Regions from separate parts of the Streptomyces sp. NPDC001100 genome, predicted to be linked through region 2. Evidence: riboswitches for the same ligand, from Rfam matches in the RefSeq annotation. Region 2 holds a riboswitch; each other region holds the start of a gene.
What was found. A riboswitch is a leader RNA that binds a small molecule or an ion and turns the genes downstream of it on or off. The one in region 2 is predicted to bind cyclic di-AMP.
Positions count from the first base shown of each region.

Region 1: another riboswitch for cyclic di-AMP. It lies ahead of ACWDEW_RS26545 (transglycosylase SLT domain-containing protein); the one in region 2 lies ahead of ACWDEW_RS31375 (M23 family metallopeptidase).
Region 3: another riboswitch for cyclic di-AMP. It lies ahead of ACWDEW_RS21905 (C40 family peptidase); the one in region 2 lies ahead of ACWDEW_RS31375 (M23 family metallopeptidase).

Region 1 covers NZ_JBSFKO010000019.1:25,329-30,522, reverse strand. Annotated here, with positions in the region: gene ACWDEW_RS26560 (carbohydrate ABC transporter permease) at 1-213, shown strand, start outside; gene ACWDEW_RS26555 (LacI family DNA-binding transcriptional regulator) at 271-1,299, shown strand; gene ACWDEW_RS26550 (HAD family hydrolase) at 1,406-2,212, shown strand; gene ACWDEW_RS26545 (transglycosylase SLT domain-containing protein) at 2,302-2,769, opposite strand; cyclic di-AMP (ydaO/yuaA leader) riboswitch at 2,773-2,944, opposite strand; gene ACWDEW_RS26540 (CocE/NonD family hydrolase) at 3,207-5,194, opposite strand, start outside.
Region 2 covers NZ_JBSFKO010000025.1:95,745-100,938, forward strand. Annotated here, with positions in the region: gene ACWDEW_RS31360 (Glu/Leu/Phe/Val dehydrogenase dimerization domain-containing protein) at 1-953, shown strand, start outside; gene ACWDEW_RS31365 (TetR/AcrR family transcriptional regulator) at 998-1,612, shown strand; gene ACWDEW_RS31370 (SGNH/GDSL hydrolase family protein) at 1,918-2,703, opposite strand; gene ACWDEW_RS31375 (M23 family metallopeptidase) at 2,892-3,800, opposite strand; cyclic di-AMP (ydaO/yuaA leader) riboswitch at 3,805-3,967, opposite strand; gene ACWDEW_RS31380 (alpha-galactosidase) at 4,269-5,194, opposite strand, start outside.
Region 3 covers NZ_JBSFKO010000014.1:128,893-134,086, forward strand. Annotated here, with positions in the region: gene ACWDEW_RS21895 (ATP-dependent Clp protease proteolytic subunit) at 464-1,099, shown strand; gene ACWDEW_RS21900 (hypothetical protein) at 1,107-1,415, shown strand; cyclic di-AMP (ydaO/yuaA leader) riboswitch at 1,754-1,933, shown strand; gene ACWDEW_RS21905 (C40 family peptidase) at 1,937-2,410, shown strand; gene ACWDEW_RS21910 (ATP-binding protein) at 2,496-2,954, opposite strand; gene ACWDEW_RS21915 (helix-turn-helix domain-containing protein) at 3,167-4,036, shown strand; gene ACWDEW_RS21920 (DUF397 domain-containing protein) at 4,046-4,270, shown strand; gene ACWDEW_RS21925 (8-amino-7-oxononanoate synthase) at 4,313-5,194, opposite strand, start outside.

The sequences.
Region 1 (5,194 bases), on a different contig from region 2:
TTCCTGCTGCCGTACGTGATGCTCGCGGACGACACCAAGTTCCCGATCACGCTGGGCCTTTACACCCTGCTCAACCAGGGCGCCTCACAGCCCGCCCTCTACACGCTGGTCATCATGGGCTGCTTCCTCGCGATCCTGCCGCTGATCGCGCTCTTCCTGGTGATCCAGCGGTTCTGGTCCCTGGACCTGCTGAGCGGCTCGGTCAAGGCGTGAGACGTATGTAGCGAGCAGTACCTCCCCCCACCGCACTGAACCGGCAGAACGAGGACCATGACCACCAGTCCGAACGGACGCCGCAAACCGCCCACCATCCACGACGTGGCCCGGGAGGCAGGCGTCTCCCGGGGGACCGTCTCCCGCTTCCTGAACGGCGGCCACTACGTCTCGCCGGCCGCCCGCACCGCCGTGGAGACGGCGATCAGGAAGACGGGCTACGTCGTCAACCGGCACGCCCGCTCCCTGAGCACCGGACGGTCGGACTCGGTGGCGTTCCTCCTCACCGAGCCGCAGGAGAAGTTCTTCGAGGACCCCAACTTCAATGTCCTGCTGCGGGGTTGCACCGAGCACCTGGCCCGCCACGACATCCCCCTGCTCCTGATGCTGGCCTCCTCCAAGGACGACCGCCGCCGCCTCACCCGCTACATCACCTCGGGCCACGTGGACGGAGTCCTGCTGGTCTCCAACCACAGCGGCGACCCGGTGGCGGCCGAACTCCGCGACGCCGGCATCCCGTTGGTGGCCTGCGGCAAACCGCTCGGCCCCGCCTCCAAGTACAGCTACGTGGCCGCGGCCGACCGCGACGGCGCCCAGGAAATGGTCCGCCACCTCATCTCCCGCGGCAGACGCCGCATCGCCATGGTCACCGGCCCGCTCGACGCGCCGGGCGGCCCCGACCGCCTGGCCGGCTACCGGGACGTCCTCACGGAGGCGGGCCTGCCCCACGACCCCGCACTCGTCGTGGAAGGCGACTACCGCCGCACGGGCGGCGAGGAAGCGGCCCGCAGACTCCTGACGCGGGCCCCCGACCTGGACGCGGTGTTCGTGGCGTCGGACCTGATGGCTCTGGGAGTCGTCAACACCCTCCAGCAATCCGGCCGTTCGGTCCCGGATGACATCGCTGTCGGAGGCTTCGACGACTCGGCGGCGGCCACGGCGATCACCCCGGCCCTCACGACCATGCGCCAGCCCTACGACCGCATCAGCGCCGAAATGGTCCGCATGCTGCTCGCGCAGATCGCCGGCGAGGACACGGCGGGCGTGATCCTGCCCACCGAACTGGTGATCCGGGAGTCGGCATAACCGCCGTAACTGTCAAACCAACCGGAACTCGGGTCAACGTATGTGAAGGCAGCAGCCGTCCGGTTCGTGTCGAGTCGGTGGGGCGTTCCATCCGTATTCTCTGATCATGGCCGCACCCCTCGCATATGCACTGATCGCCACCGACCTGGACGGGACGCTGCTGCGCGGCGACGACACGCTCTCCGACCGGTCCCGCATCGCACTGGCGAGGGCGTCGGCGGCCGGCGCCCGGCACCTGGTCGTCACCGGCCGGCCCGCTCCGAGGGTGCGCCCGCTCCTCGAAGACCTCGGCAGCAGGGGGCTCGCGGTGTGCGGACAGGGCGCGCAGTTGTACGACGCCGGCGCGGACCGTCTGCTCTGGTCGGTCACCCTGGACCGTGAGCTGGCGGAGACCGCGCTCGGCAAGATCGAGGCGGAAGTGGGCCAGGTGTTCGCGGCGGTCGACCAGGACGGAGTGGACGGCCTCACCCTCATCGAGCCCGGCTACTTGATGCCGCACCCCACGCTCCCCGCCGTACGGGTGGGCAGGCGCGACGACTTGTGGTCCGAACCGATCAGCAAGGTGTTGCTCCGTCACCCCGCCCTGGAGGACGACGAGTTGGCGTCCACGGCCCGCTCGGTGGTCGGTTCCCTGGCCTCGGTCACCATGTCGGGTCCCGGTACCGTCGAACTCCAGCCACTCGGCATCACCAAGGCGACGGGCCTCGCCCTGGCGGCCCGCCACTTGGGCCTGACCCCGTCCGACACCATCGCCTTCGGCGACATGCCGAACGACATCCCCATGTTCGACTGGGCGGCCCACGGAGTGGCGATGGCCAACGCCCACCCCGAACTCAAGGCGGTGGCCGACGAGGTGACGAAGTCGAACGAGGACGACGGCATCGCGCTGGTCCTGGAAAGACTCCTCGACTGAAGCGTCTTTCAGGGGCGCGGGAACCGCGCGACCAGCCACGACGGCGCGGCAGACGGACAGACAACCCGTCGTGGCTGATCCGACAGTCTCTAGTAAGCCCCGTACACGTTGTCGATGGAGCCATACACGGCCGCCGCGTAGTTGCAGGCGGCGGTGATGTTCGCAACCGGGTCGTACGGATCGAACGAAGTCCCGGCAACGTGATACGCGTTGAACGTCGGGTCGATCACCTGGAGCAGCCCCTTCGACGGCGTACCCGCCGCCGCGTTGGAGTCCCAGTTGTTGATCGCGTACGGGTTGCCGGACGACTCACGGATCACGTTCCGGTAGATCCCGTTGTACGTACCCGGAATTCCCTTCTGCGCCATGATCGCGAGCGACTCACGGATCCACCCGTCAAGGGTGTTGGGGTATCCGGCGAGCGTGGTCGACGAGGTCGTGGCGGCCGAGGCGGTGGTCGCCCCGACGACAGGCAGCGCGAGGATCGCGACACCGGTACCGGCGACAACGACACGGCGGACAAGGCGGGCGCGGCGGGACTGAGCGGATGCAGGCATGACGAGGTTCCTCTCCGTCGCCTGCGAGGTGAGCTGTCGGGTTCGGGCTGGGAGGTGCCCGGCCACGCCCTCACGGACGTGACTTAACCCCGAGCCGTCCCGGTCGCAGCGACCGGTCCGGCGACTTACCTGGGTCCCCCGCTCCTGCCGTGCGAGAAGTTCGTGACTGGGATGCCGGGCGGCGGCAGGATTCGGCGTTCCGCTCGACAGGCCCGGAAACTATGCGAGAGCACATGTCCGGAACAAGTGGCGGAATCACACCTAACCCCTATTGACCTTGGTCTGAGGCGTATGGGGCACTTGATCCTTTGCGTAAGCCAAGGTTCAACTGTCAATAACCACAAGGGAAACGTAAAAACGCAGGACCACAGGCCACGCACACAAACGCGTGACCCAACTCACGGCGAGATAAAGAACGGCAAATCGGGCATTCGTCCTCAACTGGCAGTTCTCGGAATCCTTTTCTCCCAAGTGCGGTGAAAGATCACTTCGCTGCCCTCGGTGCAGATCACCTCATTCGAGGTAATAAAGTCCGTTTCGTCGCAGGTGATCTCGGACCGCGTCCGCACGGTCGTGTCCCATCCCAGCTCCGGCCGATGCAGCCGGATCGTCCAGTCGGACCGCGTGCGGGCGGACAAAGGGTCCGACTCGTCGATCGTGTACGTCTCCAGCGCGTCCTCGGTGAATTCGAGCCCGTCCGGATACACCCGCGTGCCGCCGTACCGGGGATCCACCTCCAGCCGCCACTCACCCTTCGCCACATCCCGCACGACCAGCCGCTCGGGCCGCGGCTCGTCCAGCGTGGCGGGGTGGTTGACCCCGATCGGCGCGGCCTCCTCGGGCTCGTCGAAGCGAATGTCGTACGTCAACTCCCTTTCCCGCACCGGAAGTTCCATCGCACATCCCTCCGGATCCAGCGTGAACCCCGCCCCGGACTCCGGCTGCGGCCAGATCCAGGGCCAGTACGCCGACGACACCGCGAGCCGGATCCGATGGCCCGGCGGAAACGCGTGCCCGATGCCGTTCAGTTCGAAGGTCACGTCCTCCGTGGTGCCCGGCGTCCACGGCACCGCCCGGTCCCGCCCGTGCCGGGCCGACAGGTTCAGCACACCGCGGGTGACCAGCGTCGACGACCCGTCCGGCGCGACATCGCACAGCCGCGCGACCACCTGCCCGCGCGGCACACCGCAGGTCAGCCGCAGCCGCACCCTCGGCCGCCCCAGTACCCACGTCTCGGCCGGCACCTCGAACTCGAAGCACGCCGACCGCGCGTCCTCGTCCCGCTGGTCCGGCGGCAGGTCGGCGTCGTTCCCGAACGGGAAGAACCGGCCCGCGTCCACACCGGTGTGCATGGGGGAGCGCACCAGGACGGGCGCGCCCCGGAGGCCGTACGTCGTCGTCTTCACGTGGGGCGAGGGCCACGTGGGCTCGCCGACCCAACGGCCCGGCAGGGTGTCGTAGGCCGTGGCCGGAGGATGCGAGTCGCTGACGTAGGCCCGCAGCGGAGGTTCCTCCATGACTCCCGTGTCCTCGCCCTTCAGCCAGTGGTCCCACCAGCGCAGCGTCTCCTGGAGGAAGCCGATCGCGGGTCCTGGCGGCAGGCCCCGGTCGGGGTACTGGTGGGACCACGGTCCGATCAGACCGCGCACCCGGTCGGGCGGGAGGTGTTCGACGAGCCGCAGGACCGTGTCGCGGTACGGGTCGTGCCAGCCGCCCACCGCCAGGACGGCGGCGCCGATCGCGCCGTAGTCCTCACAGACGCTGCCGTGCCTCCAGTAGTCGTCGCGGAGCTGGTGGGCGAGCCAGGTGTGGATGAACGGGTCGATCCGCTCCAGGCGCTTGAGCCACATGTCGCGCCAGACCAGGCCCGCGTACTCGGGGTCCGGCGGGCGGGCGACGAAGGCGAGCATGGTGGCCGCCCAGGCGTGCAGGTCGACGGCGAGGGCCGAACCGCCCATGTAGTGCACGTCGTTGTCGTAGCGGTCGTCGGTGGAGCAGACGGTGACGATCGCCTTCAGCGGTTCCGGCGCGAGGGCGGCGATCTGGAGGGAGTTGAAGCCGCCCCAGGAGATCCCGAACATGCCCACCTTGCCGGTGCACCAGGGCTGCGCGGCAAGCCAGTTGACCACCTCGACGCCGTCCGCGAGTTCCTGCGCGTCGTACTCGTCGCCGGGCGCGCCCTCGCTGTTGCCGTGGCCGCGCACGTCGACCCGCACGGAGGCGTAGCCGTGGCCCGCGTACCAGGGGTGGCGCTGGGCGTCGCGGGGCGCGGTCCAGTCGGTCAGGCGGTACGGGAGGTATTCGAGGAGCGCCGGTACGGGTTCGTCCGTCAGCGGGCGCCACACGCGCGCGTAGAGGCGTGTTCCGTCGGGCATCGGGATGCGGATGTCCTCGTGGGCCGTCTCGTGGGGGAAGGACGTACGGA
Region 2 (5,194 bases):
GCATCGACTGCGATCCCCGGGACCCGGAGTCGTACGGCCTCCTCGTCCGCTACCTGCGGGCCGTGCGGCCGTACGTCGAGAGTCTCTGGACGACGGGCGAGGACCTCGGGCTGAGCCAGGACCTGGTGGACCGGGCCGCCGCGGAGGCAGGGCTGGTGTCGTCGATCCAGGCCGTGTATCCGCTGCTCGACGACGAGGCCGCGGCGCGGCGGCGGCTCGCGGACGCGTTCGAGGTCGAGGTGGACGGGATCGGTCTCGACGAGCTGGTCGGCGGCTGCGGGGTCGCCGAGTCGGTGCTCGCGGCGCTGGACCGGGCGGGCGTGCCGCACGCGGGGACGCGGGTGGCGGTGCAGGGGCTGGGCACCATGGGCGGGGCCACGGCGCGGTTCCTCGCGCGCGCGGGGCTGTCGATCGTGGCCGTCGCCGACGTCAAGGGGACGATCGCCAACCCGGCCGGGCTCGACGTGGACGCGCTGCTCGCGGCGCGGGACGGGTACGGCACCGTGGACCGGACCGTGCTGAGACCCGGCGACCGTGAACTGCCGGGCGGGGACTGGCTGTCCGTCGAGGCGGAGGTGCTGGTTCCGGCGGCGGTGTCGTACACCGTCGACACCGTGAACCAGGAGGCGGTCACCGCCCGCTGGATCGTCGAGGCGGCCAACATGCCGGTGCTGCCGGAGGCGGAGGAACTGCTCTCCGCGCGCGGGGTCGTCGTACTGCCGGACGTGGTCGTGAACTCCGGGACGAACGCCTGGTGGTGGTGGACCCTCTTCGGCGACATCGGTGCGGACGCGGACGAGGCGTTCGCCCACACCCGGCGTTCGATGCGCGCCCTGATCGAGCTGATGCTGGCCCGCGCGGAGGCCGACGGCACGACACCGCGCGCCGCCGCGCACGCCATCGTCGCGGACCGGCTGCCGGTCATCGCGGAACGGTTCGGCTGGTACCGGTGAGGGACGGAGCGACACCTTCGCCGGCTACGGAATAGGGTGATCGGGTGGCGAGAGTGCGGTTGGGTGTGGCGGAGCGGCGGGCGGAGTTGCTGCGGGCCGCCGTCGAGCAGATCGAGGCGCGGGGTGTGGCGGCGGTCAGGATCGCCGACGTGGCCTCGGCGCTCGGGGTGAGCAACGCGCTGGTGCTCTACCACTTCTCGACCAAGGAGAAGCTGGTCGCCGCCGCGTTCGCCTTCGCGGCCGAGGACGATCTCGCGCATCTGCGCAAGCTGCTCGGCCGTCGTACGACCGCGCTGCGCCGGCTGCGGGCCGCGGTGCGCTGGTACGCGCCGACCGGGCAGGCCAAGGGCTGGCGGCTGTGGATCGAGGGCTGGGCGGCGGCGCTGCGCGAGCCCGCCCTGCTGGGGGTGACGCGCGATCTCGACCGGCAGTGGAAGCAGGCGCTCGCGGAGGTCGTCGCCGAGGGAGTGATCGCGGGCGAGTTCCACTGCGCGGACCCGAACGCCACGGCCCTGCGCCTGACGGCCCTCCTCGACGGCCTCGCCGTACAGATGACGGCGTACGCGGGCGCGGTGTCACGGACACGGGCCCTGGAGTGGGTCGACGAGGCGCTCGCGCGGGAACTCGGCCTGGAGCGGGCGGCGTTGACCGCTTCCTGAGTCGTACGGAGGGCTCGGTCCGCCGTCCTCGTGGTCGGCGCACGCCGCTGACGAGGACCTCGGCGGCGTCCGCACCCGAACAGAACGGTGCCGTTCCGCCGGCGGACGACGGTTCGCGGCCACCCGGGTGGGTGTCGGCTCGCGGAGACGGCCGGCCGCGCCACCGGCGTCCGCCCGTGCCGCTCCGCGAAGTCCGGACAGGTCTCACCGGGCGGTCCGGGCAAGCCGGACGCACCGGACGCACCCGCCGTGCCGAGCCCTGGGGCGGCACACGCCCCGGCACAGCAGCCGCACCCGTCACCCCGTCAAGCCACCCAGTCGATCCGCATCTTGATGTCGTCCGGCGACAGCGCGCCCTTGGCCTCCACGTGGTCGCCCGAGGACTCGCCGCGCAGTCGGCGTCCGATCCACGGCACCAGGTACTCGCGCGCCCAGTGCACGTCGTCGCGGCGGATGTCGAGCGTGCCGCGCGGGGGCAGGGGCGGCCAGGGCTGGTCCGGGTCGGCCGGGACCTCGATGCCGAGGACCTGACCGGCGCGGAGCGCCACGCGCGTGTGGCCCTCGGGAGAGAGGTGGAGCCGGTCGCCGTCCCAGGCCCGGCGGTCCTGGATCGTCTTCAGGGACCACAGGTCGAGCACCGGGCAGCCGTAACGGTCGGCGATGGCCCGCACATGTCCGTTGTAGGTGGCGATCTTGCCGCGCAGATGCTTGAGCACGGGCACGTTGCGGGTGTCGAAGCCGGTCGTCACCAGGACGGTGCCGACGGCGGAGGTGAGGTCGGCGACCGCGCGTTCGAAGCGCTCGGCCACCTCGTCGGGGTCGGTGCCGGGACGGATGATGTCGTTGCCACCCGCGCAGAAGGAGACCAGGTCGGGGCCGATCTCCTTGGCCCGGGCGAGCTGGTCCGCCACGATCTGGTCGAGCAGTTTCCCGCGCACGGCGAGGTTCGTGTACGCGAAGTCGCCCTCGGGCCGCCGGTCCGCGAGCAGTACCGCGAACCGGTCGGCCCAGCCGACCATCGCCCCGTCGGGCCCGGGGTCGCCGACGCCCTCGGTGAAGCTGTCCCCCACCGCCACGTACGACCCGATCACTGATCTGTTGTCACTCTTCGAATCGTTAGCCACGGCAACCATAGTTCACCCTGGACTGTGACCTACGCGATCGTATTTTAGGGTTGACGAGCGGTGAGATAAGCCACTTGTAAAGGGTTGTCCAAAGTCGGAATAAGCCCCTGGCCAGGTACGTTGACCCCGGGAACCGCCCGCGCAGGGCCCCGACGTCAGCCGACGGTGACGCCGTGCGAGCGGAGGTAGGCGACCGGGTCCACGTCCGAGCCGTAGTACGGAGTGGTCCGGATCTCGAAGTGCAGGTGCGGGCCGGTCACGTTGCCGGTCGCGCCGGAGAGGCCGATCTGCTGGCCCTCGGTCACGGTCTGGCCGGCCGAGACGGACAGCTGCGACATGTGGGCGTACTGCGAGTACTCGCCGTCCGCGTGCCGGATGACGACCTCGTTGCCGTAGGCGCCGTCGTAGGCCGCCGAGACGACCGTGCCCGCGGCGACCGCCTTGACGGTGGTGCCGGTCGGGACGACGAAGTCGACGCCCGTGTGGTAGCCGCTGGACCACATGCTGCCCGCGACGTGATAGCCGGTGCCGATGGTGCCGCCGGTCACGGGGAGGGTGTAGCCGCTGGAGGTGCTGGTGGTGTCGGCGCTCTGCGTGGCGGTCGTCCTCTTCGACGAGGAGGACGACGAAGAGGAGGAGGAAGAGGACGACGAACCGGACGACTTGGCCGTACTCGTCGTGCCCTTCTTGCCGAGGGAGAGCTTGAGGCCCGGGTGGATCAGCGAGGGGTCGGCGCCGATGGCCTCGCGGTTGTCCTGGTAGATCTTCTTCCAGCCGCCGGTGACGTCCTGGTCCTCGGCGATCTTCGCGAGCCAGTCGCCCGCCTTCACCGAATACGTCCTGACGCCTTCGGTCTTGGCGGTCGCCGCCTTCCGCGTCACCGTCTTCTCGGTCGCCGGAACCGACTGAACGGCCTTTTCCGGAGCGGAAGCCGAAGGGGCGGCATGGGCGCCGGCGGCTCCCACGAGCGGAAGCGCGAGCGCCGCGCCGCCGGTTCCCGCTACGGCTATCGAGCGGCTGAGACGCTGGGACTTCGGACGGCGGTGCTTACCCTTCGCGGGCATGACGAATTCCTCTCCGGCGCCTGCGGGGTGAGCTGTCGGGTGCGGGCTGGAGATGCCCGGCCGCGCACTGGTCGCGGCTTTACCCCAAGCCCGTTCCGGAGACCGGAACAGGCGTCCTACCTGTGGGTCCCCCGCTCCTGCCGCATACGGGTGGGTGTGTGCGGAGTCCGGTCGGCGGCAGGATTGGGCGTCCGTCCGGATTGGTGGCGAACGTAAGCGAGGAAGACGCAAAGGGACAAGCAGGAGGTTCCACGGTTTTGGGCTTCTTGTGATCTCCTGTGGGAATTCACAGTCACCCTCCGTGAATTCCCACCCGACTTCCACCTCAATTCCCCTGGAAAAGCATGTCAATTACGTGAACATGACGAGCGACGCACGGTCACGGATATGACGCTGCTCACGTACAACCCCTCAGCTTCCCTTATTCCAGAGCGAGTTGTAACGAAGGCTGCAATTCGGGCAGAAGGCTCAGATGCGACGCAGCCGGAGAACCGTCGCATCGAGGTCACCGCGCAGCCCGGTCCGCAGTCCGTGGTGCAACAGCACGGCACCTCGGTGGACTTCACCCGTTTCGAGGCATTCGTACGACGCCGTCGGGTCGAGCCCGCGCAGCCGGAGCGCCGGCACCGGCTCGCCGTAGTGCTGCGCCTGGAGCAGGGCGAGGACGACGCTCTCGTCGCCGCGCACGTACTGGACGGCGCTCAGTCCGCCGGTCGGCGGGCGCAGCCGGTGCAGGTCGCCGCGCTGGACGAGCGGCCGGATCTCCTTGTAGAGGGCGATCCACTCGTGGGCCTCGGCGAGTTCCTCCTCGGTCCACTCGGAGAGGTCGCCGCCCACACCGAGGACACCGGCCATGGCGCTCACGAACCGGAAGCGCAGGCTGCTGACCCGGTCGTTGAGCTGGGTGTTGGGGCTGTCGGTGACCCAGGCGGCCATCACGCGCGCGGGGTGGATCTGGCTGAAGCCGTGCTGGATGGCGAGCCGGTCGAGCGGGTCGGTGTTGTCCGAGGTCCACACCTGGTCGGTGCGGCTGAGGATGCCGAGGTCGATCCGGCCGCCGCCGCCCGAGCAGGACTCGAAGGCCACACCGGGGTGGGCCGCCCGCAGCCGGTCCAACAGGGCGTACAGCGCGCGCACATGGTCGACCCAGAGGCGCTGCGGATAGGCGTCGCCGGGCCAGCCCGCGTCGGTGAAGCAGCGGTTGAAGTCCCACTTCACATAGTCGATCGGGGCGCTGGAGAGGAGTCCGTCGAGCTGCTCCCAGAGGTACTCCTGGACGTCCTCGCGGGCGAGGTTGAGGACGAGCTGATTGCGGAACTCCGTCCGCTTTCGTCCCTCTTGGTACTGCACCCAGTCCGGGTGGGCGCGGTACAGGTCGCTGTCCGGGTTGATCA
Region 3 (5,194 bases), on a different contig from region 2:
GCGGAGGCCTCTGCGGCGGGGAAACGGTCGGAGAACATCGTGGCTGCAGCGTCGTGTGCCGGCGCTCGTCGTACTGCCACCGGGAGCACGGCAGGGCTCTCACGATCGGGGATACCCACCCGATGGCCGACGACCGCCGCGCAGCAACAGGCTTGTTAGGGCTGAGGCATTCCAGCCGGGCCGCCCGCACCCATTGACGGACGCTCCGACCACCGCGAGTCGCGACAGGATCGCAGATCAGGGTGGCCACGGGGAGGACCACTGGCCAGTTGCCGAACGCAACGGCGACAACACTCCCGCCAGAGAGCCGTCAAACCGTGACAGGAATGTGAGACACGAGCCCCAGCAGAGAGCAATAAAGACCCTCCGACCTGGGCATTTTACTCGGTCACTAGAATCCGCTCCCATCATAACGTCATGTACGTCCTGTACATTTCTTACAGATGCCGAAGGAGGGGTACCCATGACCCGACCGTTCGCCCGCCATGTCCTGCCCGAATTCACGGAGCGCACCAGCTCCGGGCACCGGACGACGGACCCGTACTCGAAGCTGCTGGAGGAGCGGATCGTCTTCCTCGGGACGCCGATCGACGACATCTCGGCGAACGACGTGATGGCCCAGTTCATGCACCTGGAGTACCTGGCGCCGGACCGGGACATCTCGCTGTACATCAACTCGCCCGGCGGCTCGTTCACCGCGATGTCGGCGATCTACGACACGCTGCGGTACGTCACGTGCGACGTGGAGACGATCTGCCTCGGCCGGGCCGGCACCAGCGCGGCGGTGCTGCTGGCGGCGGGCACCCCGGGAAAGCGGTCGGCGCTGCCCGGCGCGCGGATGACGCTCCACCAGCCCTCGCTGCCCGAGCCGATCCAGGGTCAGGCGAGTGATCTCGCCATCCAGGCCGAGGAGTTGGCGCGCACCCGGTCCCAACTGGAGGCGGTACTGGCCCTGCACACGGGCCGGACGGTGGAGCAGGTGAGCGCGGACATCGAGCGGGATCGCATCCTCGACGCCCAACAGGCCCTGGAATACGGGCTGGTGGACCGGATCGTGTCCACCCGCAAGACCTCGCTCACCGAGTCCGGCGGGGAGTGAGCCGACGATGCTGCCGCCGGAACTTCCGCCGCTGCCCGCGTTGACGCGCGCCGAGGGCGAGTTGATCGACCGTTATCTGGACGTGGCCGACCTGCTGGGCCGTATCAACCCGGCGCACCACGGGGACACCTACCGTGGGCTGAGGGCCGCCCAGGCGCTGGTGGCCAAGGCCACCGAGCTGCGGGACGCGCTGGCCCTGATGCATCAGCGGGGCGAGACCGAGCTGCACGCCCCCACGCTCGCGCGGGCGCTGCGCGTGCTGGACGGAGAGCGCCGCACGGCTCGGGTCACGATCCCCGCACCCTCCGACAGTTGACGGACCCGGAGCCATGACGGCCGGGGTCGAAACGGGCCGAACGGCGTACCCCCGATCGGCGTAGTCGCCGCTCCGCCCATGCGGCCGTCCGGGTTGCGCAACACGCGTAGCCCGAGGGACGGGTGAGGTGTTCCGGTGCTGGTCCGAGGGTGGTGCGACCTCGACACGCCCTCGAACACCGATACGTTCAGCCGAACGAGTGAGTGGTGAGTAACCCCACAAATCCCCGATTCCGTTGGGCTTTTCGGACATTCATAGGTGAAGATCCCTGTCTGACGACAAGACCCCGCCGCAGCGGCGGGGCGATCCGGGCGGACGCCGAGTCCTGCCGCCGCCCGGATGACAGGTCGACAGGATTGCATCGGCAGGAGTGGAGGACCCAGGCACGACGGGTCGCCGGGACGGTCACGCCATGACCGGGCCGAGCAGCCCTTGGGGTGAAGCCGCGTCAGCGGCCGGGCAACTTTGTCAGCCCGAATCCGACAGGTCATCCTTCACAGGCGGCTGACGAAGGGTTGCGCATGACTGCGCTCAATCGTGTCCCGTCGCTGATGGTCAGGGCCGGTACGGCTTCGGCCTTCGCCATCGCCGCCGTAGGCGGTTCCGTCGTGATCCCGGGCGTCGCATCCGACGCCGCGGCCGCGACACCCGCGACGAAGGCACTCCAGGTCGCGGCGTCCAAGAAGGGCGCCCCGTACAGGTACGGGGCCACCGGGCCGGGCCGCTTCGACTGCTCCGGGCTCACGCTGTACTCGTACAAGAAGGCAGGCAAGAAGCTGCCCCGTACGGCGGCCCAGCAGTACAACAAGACCCACCACATCTCGGCCGGAAGCCGCAAGGCCGGGGACCTCGTCTTCTTCCACTCGGGCTCCAGCGTCTACCACGTCGGCATCTACGCCGGCGGCGGAAAGATCTGGCACGCCCCGAAGACCGGGGACGTGGTGCGGTTGCAGAAGATCTGGACCAAGAGCGTCTGGTACGGCCGGGTCAGCTGATCCGTGCTGAAGACTCCCGAGGGGGTGGCGGTCTCCTGACGGACCGCCACCCCCTCGGGTGTCCAGAGGCGTTCCGCATGTCCCTCTACGGCTCCTGCTGGCCCGCCGCGGTCACCGGCCGGGCCGGGACTGTCCAGGGCACCTCGATGGAGACCGTCTTGCCGCCCTCCAGGGTCGGCCGGACCCGCAGTTTGCCGCCGCACTCCGCGGTCAGCCAGCGGATGATGACCATGCCCCGGCCGTTGTCCTGCTGGACGGCGGCGGGCAGGCGCTTCGGGAAGCGGGGATGGCTGTCGGTGACTCCGATGCGCAGCTGTTCGTCACGCTCCAGCTCGATGTCCACCGTGAAGGTGGGTGACTGTCCGAAGGTGTGCTGTACGGCGTTGGTGGCGAGTTCGGAGACGATGAGGCGGATGGTGTCGGCGACCTCCGTGTCCGCCGGCAGTCCCCACTCCACGAGGGTCCCGACCACGTAGGAGCGGGCGGTGGAGACCGAGGCGGGATCGCTCGGCAGAGTGACGGATGCTTCCAGATGGTCTGCCATGGCGCGGTCGTCCCTTTCCCGCGGGACCGGTGTCCGACACGGAGCGGATGGTTCGAGTACGGTCCCGGACTGGTGCTTCTTCGCCAGACTGCCATTACCGCGTCGCCAACGGTGCCGATCCACCAAGATATGCATATATCTGTCGCTCAAAGCGGTGAACTCTGCGAACCCAGACTCTATTTGGGCGACTCGGAAGGAGTAAGGAGAAACCCATGCAGTACGGTCCCGCGGTGCGCCGCCGGAAACTGGGCGCCGAACTCCGCGCGTTGCGTGCGGACGCGGGGCTCACCAGCGGCGAGGCGGCCCGGCTGGTCGGCTGGCACCAGTCGAAGGTGAGCCGCATCGAGACCGGCGCGAGTGGCGTGAAACCGCCCGACGTCCGGTTACTTCTGGACGCCTATGAGGTCGGCGACGCACAACTCCGGGACATGCTGCTCGTGTTGGCGGGTTCCGACGACGGGGGCGGCCGGCACCACTGGTGGCACGCGTATCGCGGTGTACTGCCGCCCGCCTACCGGGACTTCATCAGTCTGGAGTCACAGGCCAGCACGATCCGCACCCTGGAGACCTCGGTCGTCCCCGGGCTGCTGCAGACACCCGAGTACGCCCGGGCGGTGACCCGGGCCGCCGTGGGAGGCCTCGACCACGACGGGCCGGAGCGGCTCGACGCGCTGGTGCAGGTGCGGCTGGCCCGGCAGGACATCCTGCGCGCCGATCCCCCACTCGAACTGAGCGTGGTCCTCGACGAGGCGGTGGTACGCCGGGAGGTCGGCGGGCCGGGTGTGATGGCACGGCAGCTGGCGCGGCTCACCGAGGCGGCCCAACTGCCCCAAGTCCGGCTTCAGGTCTTGCCGTTCGCCGCAGGAGCGCACATCGGCATCACCGGTCCTTTCGTTATCTTCTCCTTTCCGAGCACTTCTGATCTGGACGTGGTTGTTCTCGACCACTTGACGAGTAGCCTCTACCTCGAACGGAAAGAAGACCTAGAGGCCTACAGCGAGGCCTTCAACACCCTTCAGTTCCACGCCCTTTCACCCGAGGACTCGTTGGACTACATCGCCGGAATAGGTGACGGCGCGTAAGGAGGCACCATGTCTGCACTGCCTCGGAACGTACCTTCCAGTACCGATCTGTCCGGAGTGCGGTGGCTGCGCAGCAGCTACAGCACGGGAGCGAACAACTGCGTCGAGGCGGCCCGTCCGCACTCCGGCCCCCGCAAGGGGCTGCTCGCCGTACGCGACTCCAAGGACCCCCAGGGACCCGCCCTGCTCTTCTCCCCCGAGAGCTGGACGGGATTCCTCGGCGCCTTCCACTGATCGGTTCTCCTCGTCAGCGACGCACGACCGTGTCACGCCGACTCATGGTCGCGTTTCGCCGATCACACGTACAGCGCGTTCGATCTCGGCCCCGGAGAGGTCCGCTCGGGCGGTCAGCCTGAGCCGTGAGATGCCGTCGGGCACGGAAGGAGGACGGAAGCAGCCCACGGCCAGCCCTGCCGTACGGCAGTCGGCCGCCCATTGCACGGCCGCCTCCGGGGACGGTGCCCGCACCGACACCACCGCGGCGTCCGGACGTACCGCTTCCAGACCCGCGGCGGTGAACCGTGCGTGCAGCTCACTCGCCACGGCGCGCGCCCGGGCCGCCCGCTCGGGCTCGCGCCGCAGCAGGGTGAGCGCCGCCAGCGCCGCGCCCGCCGCCGCGGGCGCCAGCCCGGTGTCGAAGATGAACGTCCGCGCCGCGTTGACCAGATGGTCGATCACCCGGGCCGGCCCGAGCACGGCCCCGCCCTGACTGCCCAGCGACTTGGACAGGGTGACCGTCACGACCACGTCCTCGGCCCCCGCGAGCCCCGCCGCGTACGGCAGCCCGCGCCCGCCCTCGCCCAGCACCCCGAGCCCGTGCGCGTCGTCGAGCAGCAGCCCCGCCCCGAACTCCCGGCCGGCCTCGGCGAGCGCCCCCACCGGAGCCGCGTCCCCGTCCACGGAGAACACCGAGTCGGACACGACCACGGCCGGCCCGTCGTGCGTCCGCAGCGCCTTGCGCACCCCGTCCGGATCGGCGTGCCCCACGACCTGGGTGGCGCCCCGGGCCAGCCGGCAGCCGTCGATCAGGGAGGCGTGGTTGCCCGCGTCGGAGACGATCAGCGAGCCGTGCGGGGCCAGCGTGGTGACCGCGGCGAGGTTGGCCGCGTAGCCGGAGGAGAAGACGAGAGCGGCCTCGAACCCGGTGAACTCGGCCAG